Regions from separate parts of the Halomonas sp. TG39a genome, predicted to be linked through region 4. Evidence: predicted binding sites of a transcription regulator. Region 4 holds the regulator's gene; each other region holds the start of a gene.
What was found. The regulator PhoB, encoded in region 4, activates phosphate uptake and scavenging genes when phosphate is short. The targets are predictions, from matches to a motif close to TGTCATANNNNTGTCANA.
Positions count from the first base shown of each region.

Region 1: phnC (phosphonate ABC transporter ATP-binding protein) is a predicted target of PhoB. The motif match lies at 4,489-4,506, and genes of this name have one in related genera.
Region 2: U738_RS01080 (esterase-like activity of phytase family protein) is a predicted target of PhoB. The motif match lies at 2,540-2,557, and genes of this name have one in related genera.
Region 3: U738_RS17400 (bifunctional metallophosphatase/5'-nucleotidase) is a predicted target of PhoB. The motif match lies at 3,783-3,800, and genes of this name have one in related genera.

Region 1 covers NZ_JQLV01000001.1:3,211,393-3,219,165, forward strand. Annotated here, with positions in the region: gene phnH (phosphonate C-P lyase system protein PhnH) at 1-226, opposite strand, end outside; gene phnG (phosphonate C-P lyase system protein PhnG) at 229-675, opposite strand; gene phnF (phosphonate metabolism transcriptional regulator PhnF) at 720-1,466, opposite strand; gene phnE (phosphonate ABC transporter, permease protein PhnE) at 1,502-2,296, opposite strand; gene phnD (phosphonate ABC transporter substrate-binding protein) at 2,364-3,383, opposite strand; gene phnC (phosphonate ABC transporter ATP-binding protein) at 3,446-4,309, opposite strand; gene iscB (RNA-guided endonuclease IscB) at 5,565-6,950, shown strand; gene U738_RS14395 (O-acetylhomoserine aminocarboxypropyltransferase/cysteine synthase family protein) at 7,133-7,773, shown strand, end outside.
Region 2 covers NZ_JQLV01000001.1:227,420-235,192, forward strand. Annotated here, with positions in the region: gene lptG (LPS export ABC transporter permease LptG) at 1-707, shown strand, start outside; gene U738_RS01065 (RDD family protein) at 776-1,252, shown strand; gene U738_RS01070 ((2Fe-2S)-binding protein) at 1,422-1,628, shown strand; gene bfr (bacterioferritin) at 1,820-2,302, shown strand; gene U738_RS01080 (esterase-like activity of phytase family protein) at 2,646-4,817, shown strand; gene U738_RS01085 (carbon starvation CstA family protein) at 5,044-6,513, opposite strand; gene sodC (superoxide dismutase family protein) at 6,699-7,250, opposite strand; gene U738_RS01095 (M20 family metallopeptidase) at 7,332-7,773, opposite strand, start outside.
Region 3 covers NZ_JQLV01000001.1:3,858,155-3,865,927, reverse strand. Annotated here, with positions in the region: gene U738_RS17420 (LysR family transcriptional regulator) at 1-280, shown strand, start outside; gene U738_RS17415 (YciI family protein) at 425-1,270, shown strand; gene U738_RS17410 (YciI family protein) at 1,267-1,656, shown strand; gene U738_RS17405 (DUF1428 domain-containing protein) at 1,653-2,021, shown strand; gene U738_RS17400 (bifunctional metallophosphatase/5'-nucleotidase) at 2,045-3,718, opposite strand; gene phnD (phosphate/phosphite/phosphonate ABC transporter substrate-binding protein) at 3,909-4,820, shown strand; gene phnC (phosphonate ABC transporter ATP-binding protein) at 4,933-5,736, shown strand; gene phnE (phosphonate ABC transporter, permease protein PhnE) at 5,755-6,558, shown strand; gene U738_RS17380 (porin) at 6,695-7,699, opposite strand.
Region 4 covers NZ_JQLV01000001.1:3,512,290-3,520,062, forward strand. Annotated here, with positions in the region: gene phoU (phosphate signaling complex protein PhoU) at 1-472, shown strand, start outside; gene cysZ (sulfate transporter CysZ) at 552-1,268, shown strand; gene U738_RS15765 (copper chaperone PCu(A)C) at 1,396-1,890, shown strand; gene U738_RS15770 (hypothetical protein) at 1,984-2,307, opposite strand; gene U738_RS15775 (hypothetical protein) at 2,892-3,194, opposite strand; gene U738_RS15780 (hypothetical protein) at 3,839-4,144, opposite strand; gene phoR (phosphate regulon sensor histidine kinase PhoR) at 4,450-5,736, opposite strand; gene phoB (phosphate regulon transcriptional regulator PhoB) at 5,739-6,428, opposite strand; gene ubiA (4-hydroxybenzoate octaprenyltransferase) at 6,554-7,444, opposite strand; gene U738_RS15800 (chorismate lyase) at 7,480-7,773, opposite strand, start outside.

The DNA of each region.
Region 1 (7,773 bases), 300 kb from region 4:
ACAGCACAAGTAGCACTGCCCAGGCAGCGGGCGACATCGCAACGTCTTTCGGTAGCGCTGCCAGGTCCACCTCAGCAAAGGTGCCGGGTTCGGCCATACTGCTTAATACTTGTCGGAACAGCTGCTGGCTGTGGTGAACCGCTTCCTTCAATGCGGGCCATTGATGCGGCTTGGGCACATGAGGTGGTTGTTCCGACGACGAGAGCTCCATGGTGATGTCGTGCATATCTACTCCCCTCGCACCATTGTGAAGAAATCGACCCGCGTTGCCGCAGCAAGCTGGGAGCGCTCAGCGCGTTCGTCCGCTAGCGCCTGAGTCAGTGGTTCAATCAGCTCCGCATCGATGCGTCGCGCCCAATGCGCTTTGTGGGCGCAAGCGTCGATCAAGGCGATTAATTCCGCGTGTTCACGGCTCCGCCCCGCGACCCACCCGTGGCCGATATCGCCGCCATCGGGCACATTTTCATCGAGCACCACGCTGACACGGGTCAGAGTCATCTCGCCCAGGTTAAAAGCATTGCCCGTCCCGCCTATACGGCCACGCACCATGACCATCCCGGTTTCAGGCCCGCGTACGCAGCGATGCGTTGCCTTGATACCGAGCTTCAGCCAACCCTCATTGAGGCGCTCTAAAGGTGTCAGCGCGAGAATGCGGTGACGCTGTTCAGGAGTCATCATTGTTCCTCGTCGTTGTCAGATCGGTGAAGGCCGACCCTGCGTTAGCGCTCATTCGGAAAATCGAAGTGGTAAGCAACACGGTCGGCCCGGGCGCGACTGACGGAAATTTCCACCAAGCGCCGTGATTCATCGACGTTGTCGCTGGTCAGAATCAATAGCGGCGCAAGCTGAGGGCACTGCAGTAAGCGGCTATCGTCACGATCCGCCTGAACTGCATCCAGGCGCACTTCGGCGCGGGTGAGTCGCAGGCCATAGTGCTGGTCAAGCACTGCGCGGGTAGAGCCACCGCGATAACGCTCACACCAGTCGGGCACGCGCGTGGCATCAAACCAATGCCGCAGATGAAGCAGCGGCGCACCATCCACAAGCCGCAGCGTATCCACGCATAACAGACACTCACCCTCCGCCAGTTCAAAGCGCTGAGCGATAGCTTCTGGCGGTCGCAAAAGCCCTTGATCTAAACAGCGTGTTTCGGTGTTAAGGCCCAATTCCGCTAAGTTGTGGGTGACCTTGCTACCGGCGCTCACCATATAGTCCAATCGCCGGTCTACCACTTGTGTGCCCCACCCTTGGTGGCGCGTCACCATGCCGGCAGCGACCAGTTCATCCAGCGCACGGCGAACCGTATGGCGATTTACCTCAAAGCGTTTGGCCAATGCCTGTTCGCTGGGTAGCTGGTCACCGGCGCTATGGTCGCTACGAATTTCCTGGGCCAGAATCGTGGCCAATTGGCGATAGCGCGGCTCGCTCGCTTCCTGACGGTGGTGCTGTATCAGTTGTCTAGACATTTATACTCCTGCCAAATAGACGCTGGGTTGCCAAGCTAAATGAAGCGCTTGCGTAAACGCTGGGAGGCCACATCAAGCAACGTGACGGCGACGATGATGACCAGCATGATGGTGGCGGTTTCAGCGAACTGAAATCCGCGCATGGTTTCCCACAGCGCCACCCCAATGCCGCCGCCACCCACCATGCCGAGTACGGTGGCAGAGCGAATATTCGACTCGAAGCGGTAAAGGCTGACCGATATCCATAGCGGCAGCACCTGAGGGATCAGTCCAAACGTGATCTCCTCGATACGTCCTGCTCCTGTCACGCGAATGCCTTCCATTGGGCCCGCATCGCTGGCTTCCACTGCCTCTGAAAACAGCTTCGCCAGTACCCCCGTTGTGTGTACAAACAGTGCCAGCGTGCCGGCAAAAGGCCCCAGCCCCACAGCCACCACGAACAGCATGGCAAAGACCAGCTCATTGATGGCACGGCACGCGTCCATGAGACGACGCATCGGTTGGTAAACCCACCAGGGCACCAAGTTTTCGGAAGAGAGCAGGCTGCAGGGCACCGCGACGATGATGGCCAGCAATGTGCCCCAAATAGCGATTTGGATCGTTACCAGCATTTGATTGATGTAATGACCAAGATTGCCGAACGCGGGGGGAAAGAAATCCCCAGCCAACGTGGCCATATTGTCCGCATTCGTCACCAGCAAGCTGGGGCGCATTTCGGCACCCTGCCAGGACCAGGCCAGCACACCCAGCAACACACCCCAGGCGATTAGCGAAAACCAGCTGCGTCGGCGCTGCAACGATGCGGTCATTTGAGAAGCGTGAGTATTCATGGTCTCTCCGGGCTGGGGGATCGGCCCGCGATCCCCCGCCGTGGATAATCAATTAAGTGCTTGAACGTTATTCGGCGTTGGCCACAGAGGGGGCGTCCGATTCAGCCTCTTCCATTTCCTCGAGGCGTTGATTGAGCGCATCCAGCTGTTCATCTAATGCTGCTAGCTGAGCTTCACGATCAGCGTCAGAGAGACTCTGGTCATTGGCGATATCAGCTCGCTGACTGAACAACGCCAGTTGGCGAATCGGTAATAGGCTATCGTTGCTGGAAGGAGCAAAATGACTCCACTGCAGCGGGGCTAAAATCTCCTTCTGTTCATCGCTTTCGCCATAACTGAAGAAGAAGTCTTGCAAGTTCTCTTTGGTCTCTTCGGGCAAGTTGCTGCGCCATACGAGGGGGTCAGAAGGGATTAGAGGAGATGTCCACACCACGCGAAGTTGCTCCGCTTTATCAGGTGCAGTGATCTCCAGGCGCGCCATACTCTCGGTATTGAAGGTCGCCACATCGACTTGTTGGTTGGCGACCGACAGCGCGTTCGTTTCATGGTTGGAGTTCAAGGTGCGCTTAAAGGCAGAGGACGCATCCACACCATTCTGGGCAAACACGTAGTAACCGGGCACCAAATAGCCAGACGTTGAATTGGGATCGCCGTTACCAAAGACGAGATCAGATGCGTTCGCCAATACGTCTTCGATGCTGTGCAGGTCGCTATCCTCATGCACAATCATCAAGCTCCAATAGCCTGGCTCACCATTCTCCGGAATCGTCTGGGCAAACACCTCGCCACCCGCACGATCGACGGCTTCCATCGCCGATTTGTTGCCGTACCAGGCGAGATCGATCTGATCGAAGCGCATTGCCTGAATCACCGCGGCGTAATCGGTCGCAAAGAAAGGCTCAACCTCTACCCCAAGGCTCTGCGACATATCATCTAGAAACGGCTGCCACATGGGCCGCTGATTCTGACTTGATTCGGTAGAGATAATGCCAAACTTGAGCGTTTCGGCGGCGAACAGCTGGGCGCTAGCTACCAGACCAATTCCCGCCATCAGCGGCAGAACCAAACGGCGATATTTAAACGTCATGGGTGTCTCTCCAGATTAATAGGGTTATCAATGGCAGGTTTCATGCGTGACCGGCACAGGTATCAGCCCAGCACCGGCGTTACGACGGTAGGTGGCCTTCTATCTCTGCGATCAGTGGGCAGCGCTTCGCCGTTTGAGGCTTCGCTTGCGCGGAGCTCATCAAGATCGGCATTTTCATAAAGCGCTTGTAGGCGTTCATCGGTGAGTTCGTTAATGGGGCCATCGAAGTACAGTCGGCCATCCTTGAGCGCAACGGCACGATGGCAATAGCGACGCGCTATATCGACTTGGTGAAGAGTGACGACGACTGTGCGGCCGTCTTCGGCGTGGATACGGCTGAGAATTTCCATGACCTCGCGAGCGCTACGCGGGTCGAGGGAAGCAATGGGTTCATCCGCCAGGATCAATTCGGCGTCCTGCATGAGTACCCGAGCAATGGCGACCCGCTGCATTTGTCCACCCGAAAGCGTATTGGCGCGCTGATCAATGAGCTCTTCCAGCCCCACTCGGGCCAAGCAAGCGCACGCACGCTGGCGCTCCTGGTCGGTAAATCGACCAAAGAGAGCTCTTAGCCGCGACATGCTACCCAACTGCCCAACCAACACATTGGTCAGTACGCTGAGACGCCCCACCAGGTTGAACTGCTGAAAGATATAACCGGTGCGGCAGCGCTCGATGCGAGCGGCCTTGCGCAAACGTCCGCTCGCCTGCACTTCACGACCCATCAGCGACACACGGCCACCCTGGATACGGTTTCCACAGGTAAGACCGACAAGATGACGTAGTAACGTGGACTTGCCTGAGCCGGATGGCCCAATCAGCGCAACCATCTCGCCTGTTGCAACGCGAAAGCTGACATCGTTTAGCACCTGTCGGTGTCCAAACGACTTGTTTAAGCCTTCAGCGTTAATAGTAGGAATAGACATGACGCTTCTCCTTTAGGAATAGCGCCATTCTGGTGGAAGCAGATGAACACCAGTTGTCTAGACAATGTCATTTTGATGATAATTTCAGCCGCTCCTCAGCCTCCTCGAAGCAACGCCAACAGTGTCGTTCACCCAATATCAAGGACTTATCTCTTAATGACACACGATTGAAACGTTTATGTCACCCGGTCGTCATAGTGTTATCCGACCACTCTTACCCAGTTGGCCTGAGATCGCCGGTGCCGAAATCGATGAAGCCGGTGCACTGTGCGTAGACTTTGCTCCTGAAAGACGGCGCTTGCGCTTCCACCCCGGCTGGCTTCGAGCCCACGACTACGACAATATTGGCGATCCAGAAGTACCGCCAGTTCCGGTAAAACGTGGAAGAGAGACACAGAAGAGGGCCCAGACAGCTTGGACGCCACAGGGCTCCTCGACACCGAAGCGGGCAGTGAGGAAGAGGAGTCTATTCTCGCTCCTGCTCTTTCAAGCATCCTGGGCAAGGGGTTAGTACGCTTGCGCAACCTACCCACCGAGCCCGACTCACACGAAGCGATAGCCCGGCGCATCGGTCCAGTAAGGCCCACCAACTTTGGCATGCTATTCAACGTCAAAGCCAAACCGAACCCAGACTCCAACGCTTACACGTCCATCGCTCTGTCCCCACGTCGACCTGACGACCCGAGAGTACCAGCCGGGTATGCAAATGCTGCCCTGCCGACATCACCCCACCTTCAGTAGCAGCCGGGTTTAGAATCAAAAGTTACTTCATCGTTTTTTACAGCTAGTTGCTCGGCATACGCTAATTTGAGCTGCTGCTAGTCGCCTAAAAAACTGCCGAGATGTGCAGTCATATCTAACCGCTGCCCTGAATACAATTCGTTAGAACACAATTGCACATTTGCCTTATTTCCAACGAGAGCGGTTTTAAGTTGGGAAAGGGATCCTAAATGCTCAGTCAACTACCCCCGCCTGAAGGCGGGAGCTTGGGACAACACGCTGGGTTGACCAGGGAGAGCGGTAGCCAACCCGCTACGTTGATAACAGGTCGCCAAAACTCACCGGCAAGTGCTTCCTCAGCTTGCCGCTCTGAAAGGTCAGGATCATGCGGGCGCAAGGTAAAACGCCGAAGGTCTTGATCGCTGTTGGCAGCGCTATCGTCAGCAGGAGCCGGTTATCGACATTCCCGAGGGGAGACGGGGCGCACGCCTCGCGACACAAGACCCGTAAGGGTATTTACACAGGAGAAAATCGCATGGCGGTTTTCGTAATAGACAAACAGAAGCAACCGTTGATGCCGTGCAGCGAAAAGCGCGCCCGCTTGCTGCTAGGGCGCGGTCGTGCCGTGGTGCATAAGCGTTACCCGTTTACCATTCGACTGAAAGATCGGGTGGGCGGAGACATGCAGCCGCTACGCCTGGGCATTGACCCTGGCAGCAAGACCACTGGGTTGGCGCTGATGCGCGAATCGAACAGTGCCAAGCCAGACGACCAACAACGCCATGTGCTGCGTCTGTTTGAGCTGGTGCATCGTGGGTACCAGATCAAAAAGGCGTTACAACAACGCGCCGCCTTTCGGCGTCGTCGCCGGTCGAAGAATCTGCGCTACCGCGCCCCGCGTTTTAACAACCGCACTAAGTCTAAAGACTGGTTGGCACCGTCGCTGCAGCATCGCGTTGACACCGTGATGGCCTGGGTAAATCGGCTCAGTCGCTTGGCACCGATCACCGGCATCTGCCAAGAGTTAGTGCGCTTTGACACGCAACAGTTGGAAAACCCAGAGATCAGCGGCGTCGAGTATCAGCAAGGCACGCTGTTGGGCTACGAGGTGCGCGAATATTTACTGGAAAAGTGGGGGCGCGAATGTGCGTATTGTGGCGACACAGACACACCACTTGAAGTCGAGCATGTGGTGCCGCGTTCACGCAGCGGTTCGAATCGTGTCAGCAACTTAACGCTGAGCTGCCACCCCTGCAATCAGGCCAAGAACAGCCAGGCATTGGCTGACTTCTTTGCCCACGACAAGGGGCTGCATCGCCGCTTGAAAGCCAATGGCCACACCGCTGCCATTCGACTAGAGCGGGTACAGCGCCAGCTCAAGCAGTCATTAAGAGATGCCAGCGCCGTCAACGCGACCCGTTGGGCGCTGTTCTCCGCGCTCAAGACCACTGATTTGCCGGTTGTCGTCAGCAGCGGCGGCCGCACCAAATACAACCGCCAGCGACTGGGCATCCCTAAAACCCACGGCCTGGATGCTGCCTGTGTCGGTGCATTTGACACGCTTCACGCTTGGCAGGTACCTACCTTAACCATCAAGGCGATGGGGCGTGGCAGCTATCAACGCACGCGCCTGAACAAGTACGGCTTCCCACGCGGCTTTTTGATGCGACAGAAGCAAGTAAGAGGCTTTCAGACCGGCGACATGGTGCGTGCGATGGTGCCCACCGGCAAGAAAGCCGGAATGCATACGGGGCGTGTCGCGGTGCGTAAAACCGGCAGCTTCAATATCCAAACAGAACACGGTGCGGTGCAAGGGGTTTCGCACAACTACTGCACCGTGATCCAGCGCGGTGATGGCTACGGCTATCACCACACCCCCTCTATCAACCTAACAGGAGGAGCGGGACAGGCGGTGGCGTGATCCAAGTCGCCCTGCGGGCGACGCGCTCTCCCTCCTCGCACTAAAAGTACGAGGTATCCCGCGTAAAATCTGATGATTACAAAATTAGTATTTATTACGAGGAGTGACTCCGACTAAACGACGTTGGCCCACGCGCCTAGACTTCTCTAAGATCAGAGTTACTTTTTTTAAGAGCCGCCCTTATGAAACCTGAAACTATCGCCCTTCACCATGGCTACGTGCCGGATTCACAACATGCCGTTGCGGTGCCGATTCATCAGACCACCTCGTTCTCATTTGACAGTGCGCAGCACGCAGCGGACCTGTTTGATTTGAAAGTGGAGGGAAATATCTATTCCCGCATTATGAACCCTACCTGCGCCGTTCTGGAGCAGCGAGTGGCTGCGCTGGAAGGCGGCATTACGGGCCTAGCGGTAGCATCGGGGATGGCCGCAATCACCTATGCTATTCAAACCATCGCCGAAGCGGGCGATAACATCGTGTCGATTAGCGAGCTGTATGGCGGTACCTACAACCTGTTTGCTCACACGTTGCCGCGTCAGGGTATTCAGGTGCGGTTTGCCGATAAAGATGATATTGCGGGCATCGAAGCGCTGATTGATGAACGCACTAAAGCAGTGTTTTGCGAAAGTATCGGCAACCCCTCCGGCGGCGTCGTCGATCTGCGTGCGCTTGCCGATGCTGCCCATCGTCACGGAGTGCCGGTGATAGTAGATAACACCACCGCCACGCCATTTTTATGTCGGCCAATTGAGCATGGAGCGGATATTGTCGTCCATTCGGCGACCAAGTATATCGGCGGCCACGGCACCACGGTGGGTGG
Region 2 (7,773 bases), 3.3 Mb from region 4:
AGTATGTCAGCCCGCGCACCGAGCAGTATGCCGAGGCGTGGCGATTGGAAAAACTTCAGGGCGAAGGCGCTATGCTGACCAGCCGCAGCGGCTGGCAGATCGAGGGCGACAGCGTCTACCGTTTCGGGGCGATTCGTGCCGATGATGTGGTGCTCGACTTAACCCGCTATCGCTTTGATGACCGCCAGCTTGTCGAAGCCACCTACGCCCAGCGGGCACGTTGGGAAGGCGATGCCTGGCGGTTGGAAAACGTGGCGACCACGCGCATTTTTGACGACCACACCGAGTCCGAACAGACGGCAAGCATGGGCTGGGAAACGTCCTTTACCCCCACCCAGTTAGAGCGGCTGCTGCGCGATATCGAGAGCCAGGCGCCCAGCGAACTGTGGGCCTATGCCCAGTTCCTTGAAGCGCAAAACCTGCAGAATGACCAAGCGCTGCTGTATTTTTGGCAGAAGATGCTGATGCCGCTGACCATGGGCTCGCTGGTGCTGATTGCTGCCTCCTTTGTGTTTGGACCGCTGCGTACGGTGGCTGCAGGCACCCGGGTATTTTACGGCGTGATCACTGGGCTGAGCTTTAAGTATGTTCAGGATCTTCTGGCGCCCGCCTCGACGATTTTTGGCTTCTCGCCCGTCTGGGCGGTGCTGGTGCCGACACTGGCGTGCGCCGGGGTCGGGATCTACTTTCTACGTCGCAACGGTTAATGCCGCAACGGCATCGCTGCTGCTTATCGCCTGAAAACCGCCAATAAACAGCCAGGAGCTGGGAAAGAATGAGGGAAACACGACGCTTTACTCAGTTGGATAGCGTATGGCCAGCGGGCCTTGGCCGCCGTTTGGGCGCCATGCTGTATGACGGTTTTTTAGTCATTGCCATATGGATCGCCGTGACGGTCGTACATATGCTGTTTTTCCGTTATGTGCTTGGTCAGCAGCCCGAAGAGATTGGCACCACGGCCAGCGATATTTGGAGCCTGCGCCTCATGCTGGTGTTTTTTGTCACGCTGTTTTTTGTTTTTTCCTGGTCACGCGGTGGTATGACCCTGGGCATGCAGGCGTGGCGGCTGCGGGTGCAAGCAGCAGATGGCTATTCGCTGAACTTGAAGCAGTGCCTGATTCGCTGCGCGGTGGCGTGGCTCTCGCTACTGGCCTTGGGTTTGGGCTACTTATGGGTGCTGTTCGATAAACAGCGCCGTAGCTGGCCGGATATTGCTTCCAACACACAAACGGTGGTTTTGCCGAAAAAATAGTTTTACCGGGCATCGGCCATTTTTTTTGAAAAAAGCGTCGCTTCGACAATATCTTATCGCGCTCTTCATATTTACTAAGACGAATGGCTAGCAAAAAGCAGTAATTTCTACTTGATAAGATGTATGCGAATCATTTACATTCATCTCATGATTTCTATGAGGTGTCGCCATGTACGTTTGCGTGTGCAAGGGAGTAACCGACCATCAGATTCGCCAGCACGTTGACGACGGTGCGCGAAGCTGGCGAGAAGTACGCGAGGCAACCGGCTGCGCAACGCAGTGTGGTAAGTGCGCGTGCTATGCTAAATCTATTACCCGCGATGCCGTTCAGGAAGCGCGCCAGGAAGCCAATATGGGGCTCGCTTACGCCGTGTGACGCGAATCACTATTGTTAGGGTTATCTTTAGCAAACAACTGATTTACTTGAACTTTTAATCACCTTATCTATACTCTCAGAAACGCTGGGAGTATAGCTATTTGCGTCTATGCTCTTCTCCAAACGTAACTGCTTGATCGTATTGTCTAAACTAGATTAAACATCAGCATTACAGTAGAAAAGGTGACGTTATGAAAGGTGATACGAAAGTTATTGAGCATCTTAATAAGGCGCTCGGCAACGAACTGGTTGCGATCAATCAGTACTTTTTGCACGCCAAAATGTATAAAGATTGGGGTCTGAAAGCCCTCGCCAAATGGGAATACGATGAGTCCATCGAAGAGATGCAGCACGCTGACAAGATCATCGAGCGTATCCTGTTCCTCGAAGGTATCCCCAACCTGCAAGACCTGGGCAAGCTGCACATCGGCGAAAACGTCAAAGAGATGCTCGAAAGCGATCTAAAAATTGAGCACGACGGCCGCAACGACTACATCGAAGCGATCACCTATTGCGAAAGCGTTAAAGATTACGTGACTCGCGATATGCTGCGTGACCTGCTCGCCGACGAAGAAGACCATATCGACCACATCGAAACGGAACTTGGTTTGATCGACAAGGTGGGTATTCAGAATTATATGCAGCGTCAAATGCAGATGGCAGGCGACGAGTAAAACGCTATCGCGCGTATGTCGTATGTATAGAAGCAAGCTAGCAACCAAAACTAGCTAAAAAGCAGCCAGTCAGGGCTAACTGACTGGCTGCTTTCGTTCTAAAGTCTCCTTTTATCTATCGATTTTCCTGCTTCCCTTTTCCCCTATGCGTTCCTTCACTACTTACCCATCTTCGCGGCAGCCTGGGTTTAGCGTTGAGGTGTGCCGATAGCCAACGGCGCTAACTTAGCCTGTGAGTGTCATAAGCCTGACATCGCCATGGTGTTGGATAGTTAATCGGGCATAGCAAGTTTAATAACTTAATCAGTCGTTTCTTAAGCTTAAGCAGGGGATTAACTCCATCATGATACTCAAACGCAGACCAATCCTATTGGCGCTGGCTGCTGTGCTGGCCGCCACGCAAGCGGCAGGTGCGGCAGATAAGCATTTCAACCGCATCGCCAGCTTCGCGGTTCCCGATAACATGGCCGAGGGCGAGGATCGTACACGCGAGACCGCGCCTGAAATCATTGCTGCCTCCGGTGATGGCATGACGCTGGTGTATACCGATAGCCCGCTGGGCGTGATCGGGCGCATCGATATCAGCGACCCGGCTAATCCGCAACCGCTGGGTAATATCGTTATGGACGGTGAGCCTACGGCCGTATCGGTGCTCGGCAATATGGCCTATGTCGGAGTGAATACATCGGCTTCCTACAGCGAACCTTCCGGGGAACTGCGTACGGTCGATTTAGCCAGTGGCGAGATACTCGCCTCCTGCCCGCTGGACGGACAGCCCGATAGTGTGGCTTCCGCTGCGGCCCCCGATGGGCGCTTTGTCGCTGTCGCCATTGAGAACGAACGCGACGAAGAGGCGGGTGATGGACGTGTACCGCAGATGCCCGGCGGTTCCGTGGCACTGGTGGAGATCAATGCGGAAGGGCTGGTTAACTGCGACAGCCTGCTCTACGCCGACGTAACCGGGCTCGCCGAGATCGCCCCCGAGGATCCCGAGCCGGAGTTTGTCGATATCAATACCCTGGGTGAGACCGTCGTCACCGTGCAGGAGAACAACCACCTGGTGGTGCTCGACTACGCCGGAAAGGTGGTGGCGGATTTCAGTGCCGGGACTGTCGAGCTGGACGGCATTGACGCCAGCGATGACGGTGCGCTGATTTTCAACGAGCAGCAAGCCGAGCGCCTGCGTGAGCCGGACGCTTTGCAGTGGATCGACAACGACCACTTCGCTATTGCCAACGAAGGCGATATGGATGGCGGCGCGCGCGGCTGGACGATCTTCAACAAGCGCGGCGAGGTGGTATACGAGTCAGGTACTTCATTCGAGCGCGCGGTGATTGAAGCGGGTCACTACCCCGATAAGCGTTCGGATGCCAAAGGCAGCGAGCCGGAGGGGATGGAGCTTGCGGTGTTCGAAGGTACGCCCTATGTCTTCCTGCTTTCCGAGCGCGGCTCGCTGGTGGGCGTTTATGACGTTAGCAACCTGGCCGAACCGCAGCTCACCCAGCTACTGCCCTCGGGCCTGTCTCCCGAAGGCGCCGTGGCGATTCCCAGCCGTGGCCTGTTAGCCACCGCCAATGAAGGGGATCTGGGCGAAGACGGCGGCCCCCGCGCCCATGTCATGATTTATCAATATCAGGATGCGCCAGCGGTCTATCCTACCCTGACCTCGGCGGGCGCCGATGAACTGATCGGTTGGGGCGCACTTTCCGGGTTAGTCGCCACTGACGACGTACTTTATGCGGTCAATGACAGCTTCTACAGCGCCCAGCCGCGCATCTTTACCATCGACCCCTCAGCCTCCCCAGCGCGGATTACGGCAGCACTGGACGTGACCCGCAACGGTGAACCTGCGCTAGGCCTGGATATGGAAGGCATTACCACCGATGGTGAAGGTGGCTTCTGGGTCGCTTCCGAAGGTAACGACAAAGGCCTTGCCAACACCCTTTATCATGTGGGTTCCGACGGTGAGATTATCCAAGGAATTGCACTTCCCGAGGCGCTCGCTCAACAGGCATTGAAGTGGGGATTAGAAGGCGTCACGCGCATTGATGATCAACTGTGGCTGGCGTTGCAGCGCCCCTGGCAGGATGACCCCGAAGGCATGGTCAAGCTACTGCGTTTTGATATCGACAGTGGCGAGTGGGGCGCTGTTCATTACCCGCTGGATAACGTGGAACAGGGTTGGATTGGCCTCTCCGAAATCACCGCCCATGGCGATTGGCTGTATTTGATCGAGCGCGACAACCAGATCGGCGCCGAGGCTAAGGTTAAGCAAGTGACCCGCATTGCCCTGGATGGCCTGGAACCTGCCCCGCTGGGCGGTGAGCTGCCGGTGGCCGAGAAACAGCTAGTGCGCGACCTGATTCCCGACCTAGCCAGCTACAACGGCTTTGTGGTGGACAAGATTGAAGGAATGGCGATTAACGATAATGGCAACGCCTGGCTGGTCAGTGACAACGACGGTGTGGACGATAGCTCTGGCGAGACCTACTTCTGGTCGATACCGCTGGAGTAGTCCCTGCCTGTATTCGTCTATACCGCAGCAGCATGGAAGCGATAAACATGAGGAGTAGGGGAAAAAAGGAAGGATAGGCGAGATAGGAGAAAAAGCGAGGGCACGCATCAAACACGGTTATGTGGCTGATGTGTGCCCTTTTTTGTGGAGTGGCTCTTGTGTGGAGAATGTCTTGTGAAGAGCGTCCTGTGAAGAGAGTGTGGCGGTAACGTTATGGAGCGCCTAACTATTTAGCTGCCATCACCTCGCCGCTGTCCACAAACTGGCTCGGTACCGCCGGCTCATCAACGGCAAAAGTTGCCCGGCTTAGACGACGGACACGCTTCATAAACAGCGCGATGCAAAGGAGCGTACCTAGCGCCGCGACCACGTAGCTTAACTGCAGCGGCAGACCAAAACCGATCGGCGCGTAGGCTAAATAGGTAAAGGTGGCCATGGTCATAAAGGTGGCTGGGATCGAGGTGATCCAGTGAGGCTTACGCGACAGCACCAAGTACATGGTGCCTACCCACAGCGCGATCACGGCGGTGGTCTGATTCGCCCAGGAGAAGTAGCGCCATAGCAGTGTGAAGTCCATATGGGTTAGCGCGTAAGACACCACAAACAGCGGTAGAGCGACCATGACGCGCTTCATAATCGGCTTTTGATCGATCTTAATGTAGTCGGCGATGATCATCCGCGCGCTGCGAAAGGCGGTATCGCCCGAGGTGATCGGCAGCACAATAACGCCGAGCACGGCCAGGGTGCCACCCACCGCGCCGAGCATGGTGGTAGATACTTCGCTGACCACCGCGGCAGGGCCACCGGCCGCCAGCACATCGGAAAGCGACTGGTCGCCGTAGAACAGGCTCATGGCGGCGGCCGCCCAGATCATCGCGATAATGCCTTCGGTGATCATCATGCCGTAGAAGATTTTGCGCCCATTGGTTTCGTTTTGCGTGGTGCGCGAAATAATCGGCGTTTGGGTGGCGTGAAAACCGGAAAGCGCGCCGCAGGAGATGGTTAAAAACAGTAGCGGGAAAATCGGTGCGGCGTCAGGGTGCATATTTTGCAGCGAAAGCTCGGGGATCGGAGCGCCGGTGACAACCAAGCCAATACCGATACCTGCGGCGCTGAACAGCAGCAGGGCGCCAAAGTAGGGGTAGATACGGCCAATGACCTTATCGATTGGCAGCAGCGTGGCGATCAGGTAGTAAATAAAGATGGCAACAATGATCAGTGTCAGTGACAGCGAGGTCATATTGGCCAGCAGCGCCGCGGGGGAGGTCACAAATACCGTGCCGACTAACAACAGCAGCAAGATCGCGAAGCCATTGACGACGTGCTTCATCGCTTTACCCAGAAACTTGCCGGCCAGCTGAGGTAAGTGAGCGCCGTGGTTGCGGATTGAGATCATACCGGTCAGGTAGTCGTGCACGGCACCGGCAAAGATGCAGCCGACCACAATCCAGATAAAGGCCACCGGTCCATACAGCGCACCAAGAATGGGGCCGAAAATGGGGCCCACCCCGGCAATGTTCAATAATTGGATAAGCGAGTTGCGCGTGGTGTTCATCGGCACGTAGTCGATGTTGTCGCGCATGCTGAAGGCAGGGGTCTGACGTTTGCGGTTAGTCACAAACACGCGTTCAACGAACTTCCCATAGGTAAAGTAGCCCGCTATCAGCAGCAGGATCGATACGATAAAGGTGATCATCTAAGGTACCTAGAGCAGTGAGGGGAATGGGCGAGCATACCGGTGAGCATGCAAGCAGGTACTTCTTTAGCAGGGCTGAATTTACAGATAAGCACTATAAAATCACAGCTAGACTTTAGTGGGCCTTAAGCAAAAAAATGGACAGCCTAGTGGCTGCCCAATTTATCGGTTAGCAAAGGCAAATCTTAAGACTCAACGACGCCGCAGGCCATCCGGGTGCCACCGCCGCCCAGGTGGGGCTCATCTGTGTAGGTGTCGCCGCCTTCGTGAATCATCAAGCTGCGGCCAGGCATATCTTCCATGCTCAAGCGCGGCGCCAAGACGGGGAGATTGGCTTCGCCATCTTCATTAACCGTTAGCACCGGTAGATCGCCTAAATGACCTTCTCCATAGGGGCCTTGGTGAGTGCCGGTTTCCTCAGGGTCATAGTGTCCGCCAGCCGACAGTGCCGCGGTCATCTCGCCACTGTCATTCTCGGCGGGATCACAGCTGGCATTCTGGTGAACGTGAAAACCGTAGACCCCAGGCTCAAGGCCCGTCAACGAAGGTGTCAGCAGTAAGCCGTGATCCGTATGCTCAAGGGATACGGTACCGATTGACTCTTCATTACCCTCGGTGCTGACTTTATGCATCTCGACATCAAGCGTTTCATTGGCTTGTGCCGCTGAGGTGGCGAGCAGCAGCGAGGCGGCAATAGCGGTAAGCGGTGTTGAGAAACGTATAGTTGAATAGCGCATGTTGATCTCCTTCCGAATCCATGGAAACGCTGTAGCAGCGTTGCTTACTCAAGGTAGTTGGCTAGCAGTTACATTGCCAATTTAACGTGCCGAAGCAAAGGATACATCGTGCAAATTCAATAACGTAGCAGCGAGTGTCTGAGTGCGCGGCACCAGTGTATCCAGCAAACAGTACTCTTCGTCAGTGTGCATTTTTGCGCCGATAGGGCCAAGACCGCACAGAGTGGGAATGCCCAGGCTGGCCGTCCAGCCCGCATCAGAACAGCCGCCAGTGAATTCGCCGTCAACAGCAAACCCGATCGCCTTAGCCTGAACCTGATAAAGCTCAAACAGCGCGCTGCTCATACGCGCTTCGAGAGGATAAAATTCAGAGGTTTGTTCTATGGTCGCAAGAGTGCCGGGAACGTCGGGTTCCGCGATAATCGCCTCAATGGCTTTATACAGCTGATCACGCTGGGCAGTGGTTACAAAACGAGTGTCCAACTGTGCTGACGCGAAAGGCGCGACGGTATTGCGTGACACG
Region 3 (7,773 bases), 350 kb from region 4:
AGGTCAGTCCGTTCGGGTGGCTGTGACCGGCCCGCTGTGTACCAACGATGTGGCAACGCGACTGCGTGCGGTCAAGGATGGACTTGGTATTGGTTATTTCCTTGAGCCGGAGGTGAGGGGCTTGCTATCGGCCGGCGATGCCGTTGAGGTGCTGGCGTCTTGGTGTCCAAGGGAGCCAGGGTTCTACCTCTACTACCCAGGCAACCGACTGGTCACTCCGCAACTTCGGGCGTTCCTCGATCATGTCATGGCGTGCAGTCGGAAAGTCGTTGCTACGTAATAAGATCATTTAACCTGCATCCGATGGCAGAAGGAAATCAACCAGATATTCCGATTACCAAAAATAATATCTAGGCTGTGTCGATTCGTGAGCACGTCAAACGACTACAGAGAGTCACTACCCTGACCAACCAGGAGGCTCTCAATGAAATTCATGCTGATACGCCGTGCCGATGCCAATACCGAGAATGGCGCTATGCCATCCCAGGAAATGTTTGCCGCCATGGCTGCTTATAACCAGCGCATGACCGAGGCTGGCGTGTTTTTGAGCGGCGATGGCTTACATCCGACCAGTGACGGATGTCTGATCCGTTTCAAAAACGGTGAGCCCACCATCATCCCCGGGCCTTTGTCGCCAGCCAGTGAGCGTATTGCCGGTTACAGCGTGCTGGAAGCCCCTTCTCTGCAGGCGGCCATTGAGTGGGCCCAGCAATGGCCTACTCAGGATGCCGATGGCAACGTGACCCTTGAATTACGGCGCTACTTTTCACTGGAGGATTTTGAGCCCGGTGCCGGAATTGAGCAGCACCGTAACCTTGCTCGTGTACCCGATGCCATGAACGTGCACGTTGCCTTTCCCGGCACCTGCCGGGAGGCCATGCAGTTCTATGCTGATGTAACCGGAGGGCATTTGGAGTGCCTGTTAACCTATGCTGACACACCCGCCGCTGAACACACGCCGCCCGCCCTTCATGACCGCATCATCCATGCCTCACTGAATCTACGGGGACGCCGCTTGATGGGCGCGGATCTGGCAGCTGACTGCTATACACCACCGCAAGGGATAGAGGTTCAATTGGAGTATCAGGATATCGAGCAGGCCGCCCGAACCTTTGCTCAGCTAGCGGAGGGTGGAAAGATTATCATGCCGTTCGAAGCGACCTTCTGGTCACCAGGGTTCGGCATGACGGTAGATCGTTTTGGCGTCGGCTGGATGGTAAACGTTCCATCAGACAACTGCCCCTTGGCCACAGAAGGAGACTCCCCATGAAGTACGTTGCGCTGGTCTATTACCAGGAACAGATTATCAACGCCATGAGCGAACAGGAGTGGCACGACCTCAACCAGGAATGCATTGCTGGGGTTGAGCGCCTGAGCGCCAGCGGCCACTACCTGGCCGGACAGCCGTTACAACCGACGGAGACCGCCACCACCGTGCGCGTGCGCGATGGCGAAACGCTGATCTCCGATGGCCCCTTCGCGGAAACCAAGGAGCAATTGGCTGGCTTCTATCTGCTGGAAGCCCACGACCTGAACGAGGCACTGCAGCTGGCTAGCCGCATTCCGCCCGCCCGGTTGGGCAGCATTGAAGTCCGCCCGGTTCGAGAACTGCCACCTAAAGCAGCACCCAAAACAGAAATAGGAGAACAATCATGAATACTGCCGCCTACCCCTATGTGGATGGTTTCGTCGCTGCCGTGCCTAGCGCTAATAAAGCTGAGTTTATTGAACATGCCCGTGCCGCGGCCGTTGTGTTCAAGGAGCACGGGGCGCTCCGCGTGGTGGAGTGCTGGGGCGATGATGTGCCCGATGGGGAAGTGACCTCCTTCACCATGGCGGTTAAGCGCAAGGATGACGAGACGGTTATTTTTTCATGGATAGAGTGGCCATCCCGCGCCGTGCGCGATGAAGCCATGCCCAAAGCCATGCAGGACCCTCGCCTGCAGATGGACGTTAACCCGATGCCATTTGATGGTAAGAGACTCATTTATGGAGGCTTTGCAAGCATCATCAATGAGTAAGCGTGAACAAGTGGCCCAGAGATTTAATCCGAATCGTCCTGGGCCCCATTCTCTTCAACTACATCTTGTTGAGTTACATCAGTGATCCGCCCTTCAACCTGGTAGAACACTTCTTTGCGTTCCACCATATAGTCGCGCAGCATTTCCCAATCGGTATTGCCGACAATGGTGTTACGGCCATCGGCGTAGGCTTCACCGAGTACCGTATGGCTGTCGCCACCGGCGGCGGTGAAGTTGTTGGTGGCGATGGTATAAGTACGCTCTGGATCAATCGCCTGCATCGCACCTTCCTGGACAACGTTTAGGCTGATCACCCGTTCACCTGGCGGCTCGCTGCTGTCATACATCAACTCAACGCCTGCTGACACCTGCAGAAAACCGCCGTCTTCGCCGGGAGCATTAGCCAGGGCGATCTCGAAGGTTTCCAGCAGCTCGGCGCCGGTAACGTCGACCAACGTCAGGCGATTGCCAAACGGCTGTACGGCGATTAGATCGCCTACGGACACATCGCCCCTCTCAATCGCTTCGCGGATACCACCGCTATTTTGGATCGCCATGACCGTGTCGGGCGCTACCTGCTGCGCGGCATGCAGCTGGGCATCGGTGATTAAATTGCCCAGCGCTGTTTCATTGGCACGCACGCTGTGTTCATCGCCGCTGCCGTGGCGGGGGTTGGGCAACTCTGAGATCGCCTTGGCGCCGATCAAGGTATCCCGCAGTGTTTCAATCTCAGCGGTGTAGGGTTCAAGCCGCTGAGCCGCGTCGGAATCCGCCTCACGATCGTCGGCGGCGAGCAGCTCGCCACTAGTATCCACCACCACGCCTTCCTCGTCGAAGGTGACCTGCATAACCCCAAGGTGCTGACCATACTCGCCTGCCTGGCCAATCACCGTCGGCGATGGGAGCCCCTCACCAGCGTGGCTCTCGCTTAGCAGCCTGGGGGGCGAAACCTGGCTATGGCTGTGTCCGCCAATAATAATGTCGATACCTTCGACGTGCTCCGCTAGCAGCAAGTCGTTACCCACGCTGGGGTCGCTGTCGTAACCAAGATGGGTAAGGGCAATAATTTTGTTAACGCCCTGCTCTTCAAACGCTGCCACCATGGCTTCAGCCGCTTCACGATAATCGCTGATGGCTATTTGGCCGGGGCTTGAGATCGTTTCGCTATCCTGGGTGCTTAACCCAAAAATGCCGATCTGTTCGCCATTGTGCTCAACCACAATGCCGTCATAGAGCTGCCCGGCTTGCGGATCTACGCTGACAGACTCACCCAGCATGTCAGCAAACTCAGGGCCTGCTGAAAAGTCTAGATTGGCCCCTAATATGGGAAACTCGGCGCCTGCAAAAAATGCCGCTAACGCCTGATGCCCCTGTTCCGGGTCACCCAAGTCAAACTCATGATTACCCGGCACAAAGGCGTCGTAGCCCATCAAATTCATGAATTCGAGAGCATCCTGGCCCTGAAACTCAGTGAAATAGAGCGTGCCCGAAAAGATATCACCGGCTTCCAGCAGTAATCCTTCACCGTAAGTCTCCCGCGCTTCATTCAGCGTGGTGATCAAATAGGGATACTGATCGGTACGCCCGTGTAGATCATTGGTGTGAAACAGCGTCAAGGTGAAGTTATCAGCCAAGGCGGGAGGAACGGTGACGAATAACGCTGTCCCTAGCGCCATGCCATAGCGGTGAAAACGCATTTAAATGACTCCTTTCATATCGGTGTTTAGACACCTTAGCAGTAAAGCAAGCCAATGGCGGAGCTGTCATTAATCCGTGACGAGATCGTCATCTTCATTACATGTTCCCGTCATCGTCGGCTGCCACCCTGGCTAGCACTTCAATGTAGCCTTCTTTCGCCGACAGGATAACGACTAATGCATAAAGCCTATGTCCATAAAAACAGTGCCCGTAAAAACCTCGCCCGTAAAACTAGCGCTAAGCCTCGCGATCGCAGGGATTTCTCTCGCTGCGTCATCGAGCGTGTTCGCCAATGATGATTTGAGCAATGTCTGCCCTAATCCGATTCGCATGGCGGATACCGGCATTGAAGGCATGGGGCCGCTAGAAGACGCTTTCGGCCCCTTCGCCGAAGCGTTTACAACAACTACTGGTCTTGAATTGGAAATGTTTAGCCTAAGCAACCGCACGGCCGCAGGCACGGCGCTTCAGTACGACGATGTAGACCTGGTTTTCGCTGGCCCCTCTGAGTTTGTGCTGTTCGATCGTGAAAGCGATATCGAAATCCTGTTTGCCATTGAGCGCCCGCATTACGGCAGCAGCTTTTTTGTACCCGCCGACAGCGATATCGAAACCCTAGCTGACCTAGAAGGCCACCGCGTAGCGCTGAAAGATGTGGGCTCCACCAGCGGGCATATCTTCCCCAGCCAGATGTTGGTAGACGCCGGCCTGGATATCGATCGTGATCTAGAAATCATTATGGCCGGTGATGCACGCATTGCGGCACTCGTTAATGGTGATGTAGACGCCATGGGCGGTGGCAACCGGGATATCGACGAAATTCAGGCGATGGATCCCGATGGCGAATACCGCGTAATCGCCAAAAGCGATGTACTGCCCGGCGATCCGGTGGTGATGCGCGGCTCTCTGGATGACGCCTGCAAAACCGCCCTACGCGAGTCGCTCAAAGCTAATGCCGACAAGCTATGGAACGCATTGGTTGCAACGGATCGCAACGAAGATAAGTTCTTAAACCGGGACTCTTCGCTAGGCTTTGAGCGCACCAACGCAGATTACGACGTAGTACGCCGCGCCTACGAAGCAGCGGGTATCGATCTGTAAACATTTCCCTCTTTTCGCTCCACAACGGCACAGGGATGTGCTGCTAATAAGCAGGTCTGTCCATGAACATTCAATTTATCCACCTCCTGCCGCTAACGCAGGAGGTTTTTTTATGAAGGCTATCAGCGTTCACAATCTGCATAAACACTACGGGCAGTTGCACGTACTGCGTGGCTTAACGCTGGAGATTACTCGAGGCGAGTGCGTCATTTTGTTGGGTGCGAACGGCTGCGGTAAATCGACGTTAATGCGCTGCCTAAATGGTCTAACATCCCATGATCAAGGGGAGATCACTATTTTGGGCGACTCCCTCACTCACCTTTCTAAACCACAATTACGCCAGCTACGACGCAAAGTGGGTGTGGTTTTCCAGCAATTTAATCTGGTGCAGAACGTCAGCGTGTTTCAAAACGTGCTGTATGGCGCTATGGGTCAGCAACGTTTTGGCTTGCTCTCCTCGCTCGCTTGCTTTGCCACTAATGAGTTACGCGAGCGCGCCATGGCCTCGCTTGAACGCGTAGGGTTAGCGCATAAGGCCCACGCGGATTGCCGTGAGCTCTCCGGCGGTCAACAGCAGCGCGTGGCAATTGCCCGCACACTGATGCAAGACGCCGAGATCATTATTGCCGATGAGCCAGTGGCCAGCCTTGACCCGAAAGCCGGTAAGGAAATCATGGATCTGCTGCTGGACGTGGTGTCGGAGCGACGTTTAACCGTGCTGTGCACGCTGCACCAGTTGGAGTTAGCCCAACAGTACGGCGACCGTATTATCGGTATGAAAGCGGGGCAAATAGTCCTTGATACGCCACGGCCAGAAGTCGCGCTAGCTACTATGCAGCAGCTCTACCAGGGCGATGTCCGGGTTGACCAAGCCTCCACCCCTGCTGTTGATGACGCCGCCCTACCCACTGCCTGATACGTTAACGAGGAAACTATGTCGAATCTCCGCCGAACCACAACGCCTTTACCGCCGCGTTTCGCCAATCCTTCCCCGTTTACCTGGGGCGTGGTGGTGATTTTTTTAGCGCTCTTTGTACAAGGGATAATGGCCACCAACTTAACCGTGGAACGCTTGCTCCGTGGTGCCGTCAATTTGGTGCACTTTATAGGACGCGCCTTTCCCCCTGATCTTTCCGATCTCGACGTCCTGGCGTGGTCAATGTACGAAACCCTCAACATTGCCATTGTTGGCGTTACCATCGGGGTTATTTTAAGCCTGCCGTTTGCCCTACTGGCGGCTCGCAACACCTCGCCAGCCCCCTGGGTTCGCTCCATCACGCGCTTGATGATTGCCACCATGCGCACCATCCCCGACCTGATTTGGGCGCTTATTTTTGTAGTGGCCGTTGGCTTAGGACCAATCGCCGGGGTGCTGGCGATTGTAATGGACACCATCGGCTTTGCGGCCCGCTTCTTTTCGGAACGTATTGAAGAGGTTCACCCAGGCCCTTCCGAGGCGCTTAGCGCCACTGGCGCAGGCAGATTATCGGTGATTGGCGGTGCCATTTTGCCGGAAACCTTGGCATCCATGACGGCAACAAGCCTTTATAGCGTTGAAAAAGCGCTGCGCTCAGCGGTTACGCTCGGCCTAGTGGGCGCAGGGGGTATCGGGGTTGAACTGGCTGCCGCTATGCGCCTATTTAACTATGACCGCGCGTTAACCATTATTCTGGTAATTCTGATTGTGGTGATTGGCTTTGAGCAACTCTCATCGCAAATTAGAAAACGCGTCATTTAAATATTAACGTATAAATACGCTAAAAACCGGTGTGGAATTATCCACACCGGTAAAGATCGAAACATGCGAGCTAACTAAAAGCTAAAGAACTAATACAAAAACTAATGCAACACTACCGCTAACATCACTCTATTAATTAGAAGTGATAGCGAGCGCCTAATGCGTAGTACATATCTTCTTCGAAGTCATTAACAGCATCCAGGTTACGATCGTTCAGCTCAAGGAACATATCGAAATTGCTAGACAGCTTGTACATTGACCCTAGCGCCCAAGCGTTACGCTCATCGCTAGCGCCGTCTACGTCGATGTTGTAGTAATCGGCGAAGAACTTCCAGGAATCGATGGCGTACGTAGCACCAACGCCGATTTTATCGAAACCACCACCGTTAACATCGTCATCACCGCGGGTTTCATAACCTACACGAGCAGCGAAAGCGTCTGTAACAGCAAACTCGCCCGTAGCGCCATAACGCACTTCACCGTTACCGCCACCACGTACCGTATCTTCCACATAGCCAAGCGCTAAACGAGCTGGGCCTGTTTCGTAGACAACACCACCCTGAGTGGCGATAACGGATCCTTCAGAAGTCTGCTCGGCTTCAGTCAAACCACGCTCAGAGAAGTGCTTGGCAGAAATAACCGCCTGAAAACCACTCATTTCAGGCGTTTTATAGCCAATAGAGTCGCCGCGTGCCTGGGTACCACCACCCGCAAACTCGTAGCCGCGCTCAACGTAGACATCGAACGGCGTCATAACGTAGTTATCGTAAAAACTGTTGTAATTACCGGCCATGAAAGTACCGAACTGCTGGCTTTCCAGACCCAGGTAGCTGTTACGCACCTCATCGAAACCAGAAGATGTATTACGCTCATCACCCGTAAAGCGCCACTCTACCCGGGCGAATGCACGCAGGTCAGAGGAGATCTGATGGCCGGCGGTAATCCGCAGACGGGAGCCGAAATTACGGAACTCTTCGCCGTTATCAACACCGTCATCAACACCGCCGCCATCAATCCCCATAGCGATGCGGCCATAGATTTCCAGATCGGTACCGTCTTGGTCATAAACAGTGGCAGCTTGTGCTGCAGAGGCGGCCAATAAACCGCTAACGGCTAATGCCAGAGTCGTTTTTTTAAACATGATCGTTCCCATTGAAGTAGTTAATACTTGCGCTTTGCGAAGGCACAATGAAGGACGAATAACGCCTCAACGCA
Region 4 (7,773 bases):
GTCCGATTTACGTCTGGTGCTGGCCGTTATCCGCGCCACCTCAGACCTCGAGCGGATTGGCGATGAAGCCAGCAAAATTGCCCGCAACGCGCTGCTACTCAGCGAAAATTCCAGCACTATTCGCGGCTTGGTAGAGGTGCGCCACATCAGCGAGCACGTGCGTAAAATGCTCCGCGATGCGCTAACCGCCTTTGCCCGCTTCGATACCGACCTTGCCATGCAGGTTGTGCGCGAAGACGAGCTGGTAGACGACGAGTACAGCAGCGCGATGCGCTCGTTAATGACCTTTATGATGGAAGACTCGCGCTCTATTACCTCAGTACTCAGCATTATGTGGGTACTGCGCGCGCTGGAGCGGGTTGGCGACCACGCCGACAATCTCGCCGAGTATGTGGTTTATCTCGTCAAAGGCCTGGATATTCGCCACAGCGACACCGACGACCTCGATCCGAAGGTGCTAAAAAAGTCTTGACCTGGTAAGGGTTTCCTCCTGCAATACGTCCAGGCTGCCAAGCGGCCTGGACGTTTGAATCACAAGGAGTTCACCCCACATGCTGGATGCTGTCACTGCGCTTAGCCGAGGTACACGCTGTGTGTATCAGCCGGGTATGCGCCGCTATATTTTCCTGCCGATTTTAGTCAACCTGATTGTCTACGTGAGTATGTTCAGCTTTGTGCTCAACCGCTTCGATGGCTGGTTAGCTCATTGGATGAGCATGGTACCCGCCTGGCTGGATTGGCTATCCTGGCTTATCTGGCCGCTGTTTGTGATTAGCTTGTTGGTAGTAGTGTTTTTTACCTTCACGCTGGTGACCAGCTTGATTGCAGCCCCTTTTTACGGCTTTTTGGCCGCCAAAGTTGAAATCCAAGCTACTGGCCGTGAGCCTATTGATGACCGAAATCTGGCTAAAACAGCCATTGATGCCCTGGGTCGAGAGTTTGTTAAGCTCGCCTATATTCTGCCGCGTGCCGCTGGCCTGTTTGTGATCAGCTGGATTCCAGGCGTCAATATCGTTGCCCCACTACTCTGGGCGCTGTTTTCTGCCTGGGTGATGGCCATCACCTATTTGGATTACCCCATGGATAACAACAAGGTAACGTTTGTTGATATGCGGCAACGACTCGCTAAGCGCTGGTGGCAAAGCCTCAGTTTTGGGGGGCTGGTCACGCTAATCACCTGGATTCCGCTCGCCAATCTATTTCTGATTCCCGGCGCTGTAGCGGGTGCCGTGCTGCTTTGGGATGACCACTATAGGGACGGCATGTAATGACGCATGTAATGAGGCACGTGGCATCACGCCGCAGTAGACGCTTATTACCCAGGCTATGCCGCTTTGCTACCTTTACGTTTTAGCTATATTTCCCTTCATTCAATAAACAATAAGGAATAAACGCATGTTAAAACCGATGGCTTGGCTGGGTGGCGTGCTCGTGATTGGCGCCATGTCTATTTCAATGGCGTCTGGGGCACTCGCCCACGACGTAAAAACAGACGCTCTGCGCATTGCGCACCCTTTCGCCACACCCACCCCACCGGGTGCTGAAAACGGCGCTGCCTATGTAGATATCACCGCCTTTTCAGACTCCGTTACCCTGATTGGCGCCAGTAGCCCGGCAAGCAGCAACGTTGAGTTGCACGACATGCAAATGGACGGCGATATGATGCAGATGCGGCATGTGGATGAGATTCGTGTCGAGGCTGAGGAAACCTATAGCATGCGTCCTGGCGGCGGCTTTCACTTAATGCTGCTTGGTTTAACCGAACCGCTAAAAGAGGGCGAGCAGTTTCCCCTCACGCTAACCTTTGCTGAACAAGGCGATGTGGAGATTGAGGTCTGGATCCAAAACGCTCAAGAAGGCAGTGAAGCCGCTGATGGGCACCACCACTGATGACCGTTGCTTTTAACGCAAAGCAAAAACCCCCGCCGAAGCGGGGGTTTCAACGAGAAACGGCTAAATTAGCAGTTACACTTATTTTATCGGTTACCAGTCAGTGCTATCGCCTTCATCTCGGGTCAGATCTTCTGGGCTGATATTAGCACCACGCTGCACTCTTTCCCCTTTATCAGAAGCACTGCTAGATGGCGAGAAATCCAGGCTATCGCCATCATCACGGTTCAAATCGTCAGCCGATACGTGAGCTGCATGTGACGTTGCATGCGTTTCAGGCTTGTCGATGACACCTTGACCAGCGGAACGGTCTTGGTTCAATTCAATGGACGAGTTCGCCATTGCCAGCGGGCTCGCGACTAGACCAAAAGCAGTCGCTACGATAGCAACCTTCTTGCTCGTTTCTTTCAATAACATGACGTGCTCCTCAATATTTTTGGATACCGCTCAATAACAATAAGAACGGTCATTACTGCTTTAACAAGGCATACTGAATGCCAAAGCTCATATATAAACAATAAGAACTTACAAATCAGTCACATAAAAAATAAAATTGCGCACAAAAAAAAGCAGCACTAGCTTATTTTGCAAAATATAATTGTGCAACAATTACACATGTGACGATTTATTTATAGCCAATACGGCTGGTTCAGACATGCCTTCCGGAGAGCTGATGGAAAAATAGCGGCGCTGATGGAGATAGGAGCCGTTAGAAAACAGCACCCAAACGAAGAGGATAGTAGCTTAAGAGCGTTTTAAGTGTCACAAAAAATCAGACCCCGCATCAGCAGGGTCTAAGGACACAAGATTATGACAATGACTAGCGCTAGCTTCCTTTCCGTTTGCGGGACTCCAACCTTGGAATTTAACCCTGACCAGCGCTCTGATTGTCGTTTGATTCATTCCTTGAATCGACGTGCATCCCTATCGGTGTGACACGTTTTTACGCTTTTAGCTCACAACCTAATCGTAATATATTTTCTCGAAATTGCAAACTTTTGTTACCAAACGTTTCCATCACCTACGTCTTGGGTCAAATCTTTAGCGGTGTAGTCCGCTTGACCACTAGTGCGATGAGACTCTGCCTTGACGACATTAGGGCGGTCGCCTTCGTCATACATTAGATCAGATGGGCTAAAATCTGCTTGGCCGGATGTGTGATGAGACTGCGCCTGGATGGGCTCGTCATCAACCGTGAAGTCTTGATTGGCATCGATGGAGATATGGGCAAAGGCTAGCGGGCTGGCCAGCAAACCAAATGAAAGACCTACAACGGCTGCTTTTTTCACAAATGCGTTAAACATACTATTTACTCCTGGCGACTGTTTGATACCGCTGAAGTGAAGTGAGAGGGGCACTGTGGCTGATATCTCACTGCGGTTAGCTTCACTGCCTTGAGATTGCATATGCAATGCCAAAAACAAAAATTAAAAAGTTAATAACCAAAAATCAAATACTTAAACAATTTAAATTGCGCGCAATCATATGCCGCTAAAAACAAAAGCACGCTAATTACATGTGCACTAATGACACATGCGCAAAATTGTCTGTGCCTTTATGACACACTCAGCAAAGCAACCCAGGCACAGCTAATAGGCCGCTAGACGCTAGCGTTTATAGAAAAACGAAAAAAGTACTGTAAAGGGAGTGGCAGCGAAGGCGGGTGGGCAGAAGTAATAAGGAAAAAGCAGGAGGCGAAAAAGCAGACAGCAAAAAATTAGGCCCCGCACAGCGGGGCCCGATATCAGAATAGGTTATAGGTAATGACTAACGCTAGCTTCCACTCCTTGTGCGGGATTCCAACCCTGGAATTTACCCTGACTAACGTTTTGATTTCCTATTGATTCATCCTTGAATCCGAAGCACATCCTTGTCTGTATAACATCCTGTTGATCGCTTCCTCATCCTATGAAAAAGCATTCAATGATATCTAAAAAATCATCAATAATTAGCTACCGCCATTTTCTTCAACAAGTTCATCTTCGTCATATTCAGCGTCATCTGAGTGACTGCTTGATTGAGGCTCCATGTCGCTGGCATCATCGCCTTCGTCATGGGTTAAATCGTTACTCATGCTATCACTGCTAGAGCTACCAGTACCCTGTGCATCCATTGGCTGCTCATCAGCCGTGATGCCTTGGTTCTCATCAATTGCAGTGTTTTCATCTGTTTGTGCAAACGCCAATGGGCTTGCCATCAGGCCAAAAGATACACCTAAAATACCAGCTTTCTTGAGAAAATCCTTGGACATCATATTCCACCTCCGATCGCTGTTTGTTACCGCTTGGTTAAGAAAGAAAGGCTAACCAGTAGCCAGCAATTCCTGCGGTCATCTTCCTTACTTAATAAAGTGCAGCTGGCATGCCAAAAGTCACAATAAAAATATAAAACAAATAAAATCAATGACTTAACAAATAACCGCTATACCAAAGAAATACTACCCAAGCCATCAATTGGCGCTTAAAGCTGTATAAAAATGACACATGAGTAAGTTTTACCAACCTTGCATGCCAATATTGCACACTTCTACAAATGTTGTGCGTTGGATCCTTTGCTTAATTAAACCAGACGCGAGGAGGGGAAGGAGCAGCGAAACAGCGCGCCCTTGCCGGGATGAGATTCAATTTGCAGCTGTGCATCGTGACGCAATAGCACGTGCTTAACGATCGCCAAGCCTAAGCCTGTACCACCGGTCGCAGTGCTGCGCCCCTTATCGACTCGGTAAAAGCGTTCGGTTAAGCGGGGAATATGAACGGGATCAATCCCTTCACCATTGTCTTCAACATCTATATAGCCCCCGCCAGTAGCGCTAGCTTTCCAGCGCAGTGTGATTTGGCTGCCTGCTGGCGTGTAGCGCACCGCATTAAAGGCCAGATTAGAGACGGCGCTGCGAATTTCCTGTTCGCTACCTAACAGCCGCGCATCGCTTTCAAGCGCCACTGTGATGGTATGCCGCTGATGCGACAGGGCCAGCGCATCATCACAAACGCTTTGTAGTAAAGGCCCAAGTGGCAGCGGGTGATGATCTTTACCGCCCTGATCAATCTCCAGACGCGAAAGCAGCAATAAGTCATTGACCAAATTCTGCATCCGCTGGGTCTGTTCCTGCATTTGCTGGATACTACGACCTAATCGCGGCGGCAACTGATCGGCAATATCACTGTAGGTTTCCAAATAGCCGGAGAGCACGGTCAAAGGAGTGCGCAGCTCGTGGGAGACATTGGCAACAAAGTCGCGCCGCATCTGCTCAAGGCGATGCAAGCGGGTGATATCGCGCGCCATCACCAAGCGTTCATCGTCACCGTACAGGGTAATTTGATACTGCAGAATTCGCCGTTCATCAATCGGCGAGGTTAGCGTTAATGGCTCACTGTAGTTACGCGCATTAAAGTAACTGATAAAGCTTGGATCGCGCAGCAGATTGGTAATGTGCTGACCACGGTCATGGGCGGTTTGTAGCCCTAGCATGGCGGTGGCAGCGCTGTTCCACCACTCCAGATCACCGTGACGGTCAAGCATGACCACGCTGTCGCGCATCGCTTCAGACGACTCTTGAATACGCGCTAAGGTAGCGCGCAGACGGCTTTGGGTAATACGCTGGCTTTTTTGATAGCGGTATAAGCGGTCAAATAACTCGCCCCACATTCCGCGAGCAGCAGGCGGCTCATCGTGTGGGTGAAGGGTGAGCCACTGGTAGAGCTCGCGCAACTGACGTAAATGGTAAAACAGGCATACCGCTAGCCCTGCCGAAAGCCCTAGCCCAGCCGAGCCCAATAGCCAACCTAAGCAAGTACCCAGCGTGGACAGCCACGCTATTCGCCACAGCTCACGACTCCATAAACGCACATTTACACCCGTGCAGAGAAACGGTAACCGGTACCCCGAACCGTTTGAATCAGGTTTTGATGCACGTCGCCCAGCGCTTTGCGCAAGCGGCGAATATGCACATCGACCGTGCGTTCTTCGACGTAGACGTTGCCGCCCCACACTTGGTCAAGCAGTTGGCTACGCGTGTAAGCGCGCTCTTGATGGGTCATAAAAAACTGCAGCAAACGGTACTCGGTAGGCCCCATTTCCAGCGCTTTGCCGTGGGCGCTGACCCGGTGGCTTACCGGATCAAGTAGCAGACCGTTAATCTCTATCGGGTCTTCAACCCCACGCGGGGTCGCACGGCGCAGCACCGCCTTTAACCGAGCCACCAATTCCCGGGGTGAAAAGGGCTTGGTGATATAGTCATCGGCACCGGCTTCAAGCCCTTGAATTTTATTATCCTCTTCGCCTTTAGCGGTGAGCATAATAATAGGAATTTCGGCGGTAGCTTCTTCACGCTTTAAGCGCCTTGCCAGCTCAATTCCGCTAGTGCCCGGCATCATCCAGTCCAGCAGCAGTAGATCGGGTTGGTGGTCAACCACCATAGCATGAGCATCTTGGGCATTATCCGCTTCGAGCACGCGATAGTCAGCCATTTCCAGCGCTACCGCGATCATCTCGCGAATCGACGCTTCATCATCGACAATCAGAACGGTCTTGGCGGTCATACCAGAGCCTCACGGTGTTCGAAAAAACTAGTTCAAAGAAAGCGAATTCAAAGAAAAACAGTTCAATGACATGTCAATGACGATAACACCATGACTTGATGACAGTTACATGACAACCGCCGAGATTACCCAGTGATAGGCCACCAACTTAGCGCGATACCGGCAAAAATCAGTAGCCCCGACCAGTGATTATTGAGAAACGCCTGGAAGCAGGGATCCCGCTCCTGATAGCGAATTAAGCGCTGCTGATGCAGGAAAGTCGCCGCCATGGCCGCAAGCCCTAACCAGAAGAATCCACCTAAACCAACCCGCCAGCCTACCCAGGCCAACAACCCCAGAGTGGCTAACTGGAGCAGGCCGATAATCAAACGATCCGCGTTTCCAAACAGCACGGCCGTCGATTTAATGCCAATTTTTAAATCGTCGTCGCGATCGACCATGGCGTACTGGGTATCATAGGCCACTGTCCAGCACACATTAGCGCAGAATAGCAGCCATGCTTCCAGCGGCACGTGGCCAAGCACGGCGCCAAAAGCCATCGGAATTGCCCAGGAAAAAGCCGCGCCCAGCACCACCTGGGGAAAGTGGGTATAGCGCTTCATAAACGGATAAATAATCGCCAGCAGCACCCCGCCCAGCGAGAGCAGCACCGTAAACCAGTTGGTTAGTAGTACCAGAATAAACGCCGCGGCCACCAGGGCAATAAACAGCAGCTGCGCCTCGGTTTCGCTGATCCGGCCCGTGGCTAATGGACGGTTTTTGGTACGTTTCACATGGCCGTCAAAGTGGCGATCCGCATAGTCATTGACCACGCAGCCCGCGGCACGCATCACGTAAACACCGGCCACGAAAATCAGCAGCACATTTCGCCCGGGCACGCCTTCTGCAGCGACCCAAAGTGCCCACAGCGTCGGCCACATCAAAAGCCATGTGCCTATCGGCCGATTCAAGCGCATCAGCTGTAAAAAATCTGCCACGCGAGCCCATCCCTTCGGCCGCAACAGTGAACGATCCATGCTTACCTCACGAAGAATAAGATGCAGGCGCTAGCCTAGCGCGAAGGCAGGCCAAGATCATCCGCCATCGCCGTCAAAAAATACTCTTGCACTAATAACGACAGACTGCCGTGCTTGCAGCCGTGATAAAAAACGGAGCGCCTTCCCCAGGCACAGCCTTCCCGTATGCCGTTGACGCTAGCAAACTGGGGGGAATGCGTCGTTACTTCCAATGGCCCACGCACTAAACCCGGCTGGCGAAATAGCCAACTACCTAGCGAGCGCTCGCCCAAGCTCTCTAGCCGTTGGCCCTTTACCTGCGTGAGCGGGGCGACCGAGCGCGCCACCAC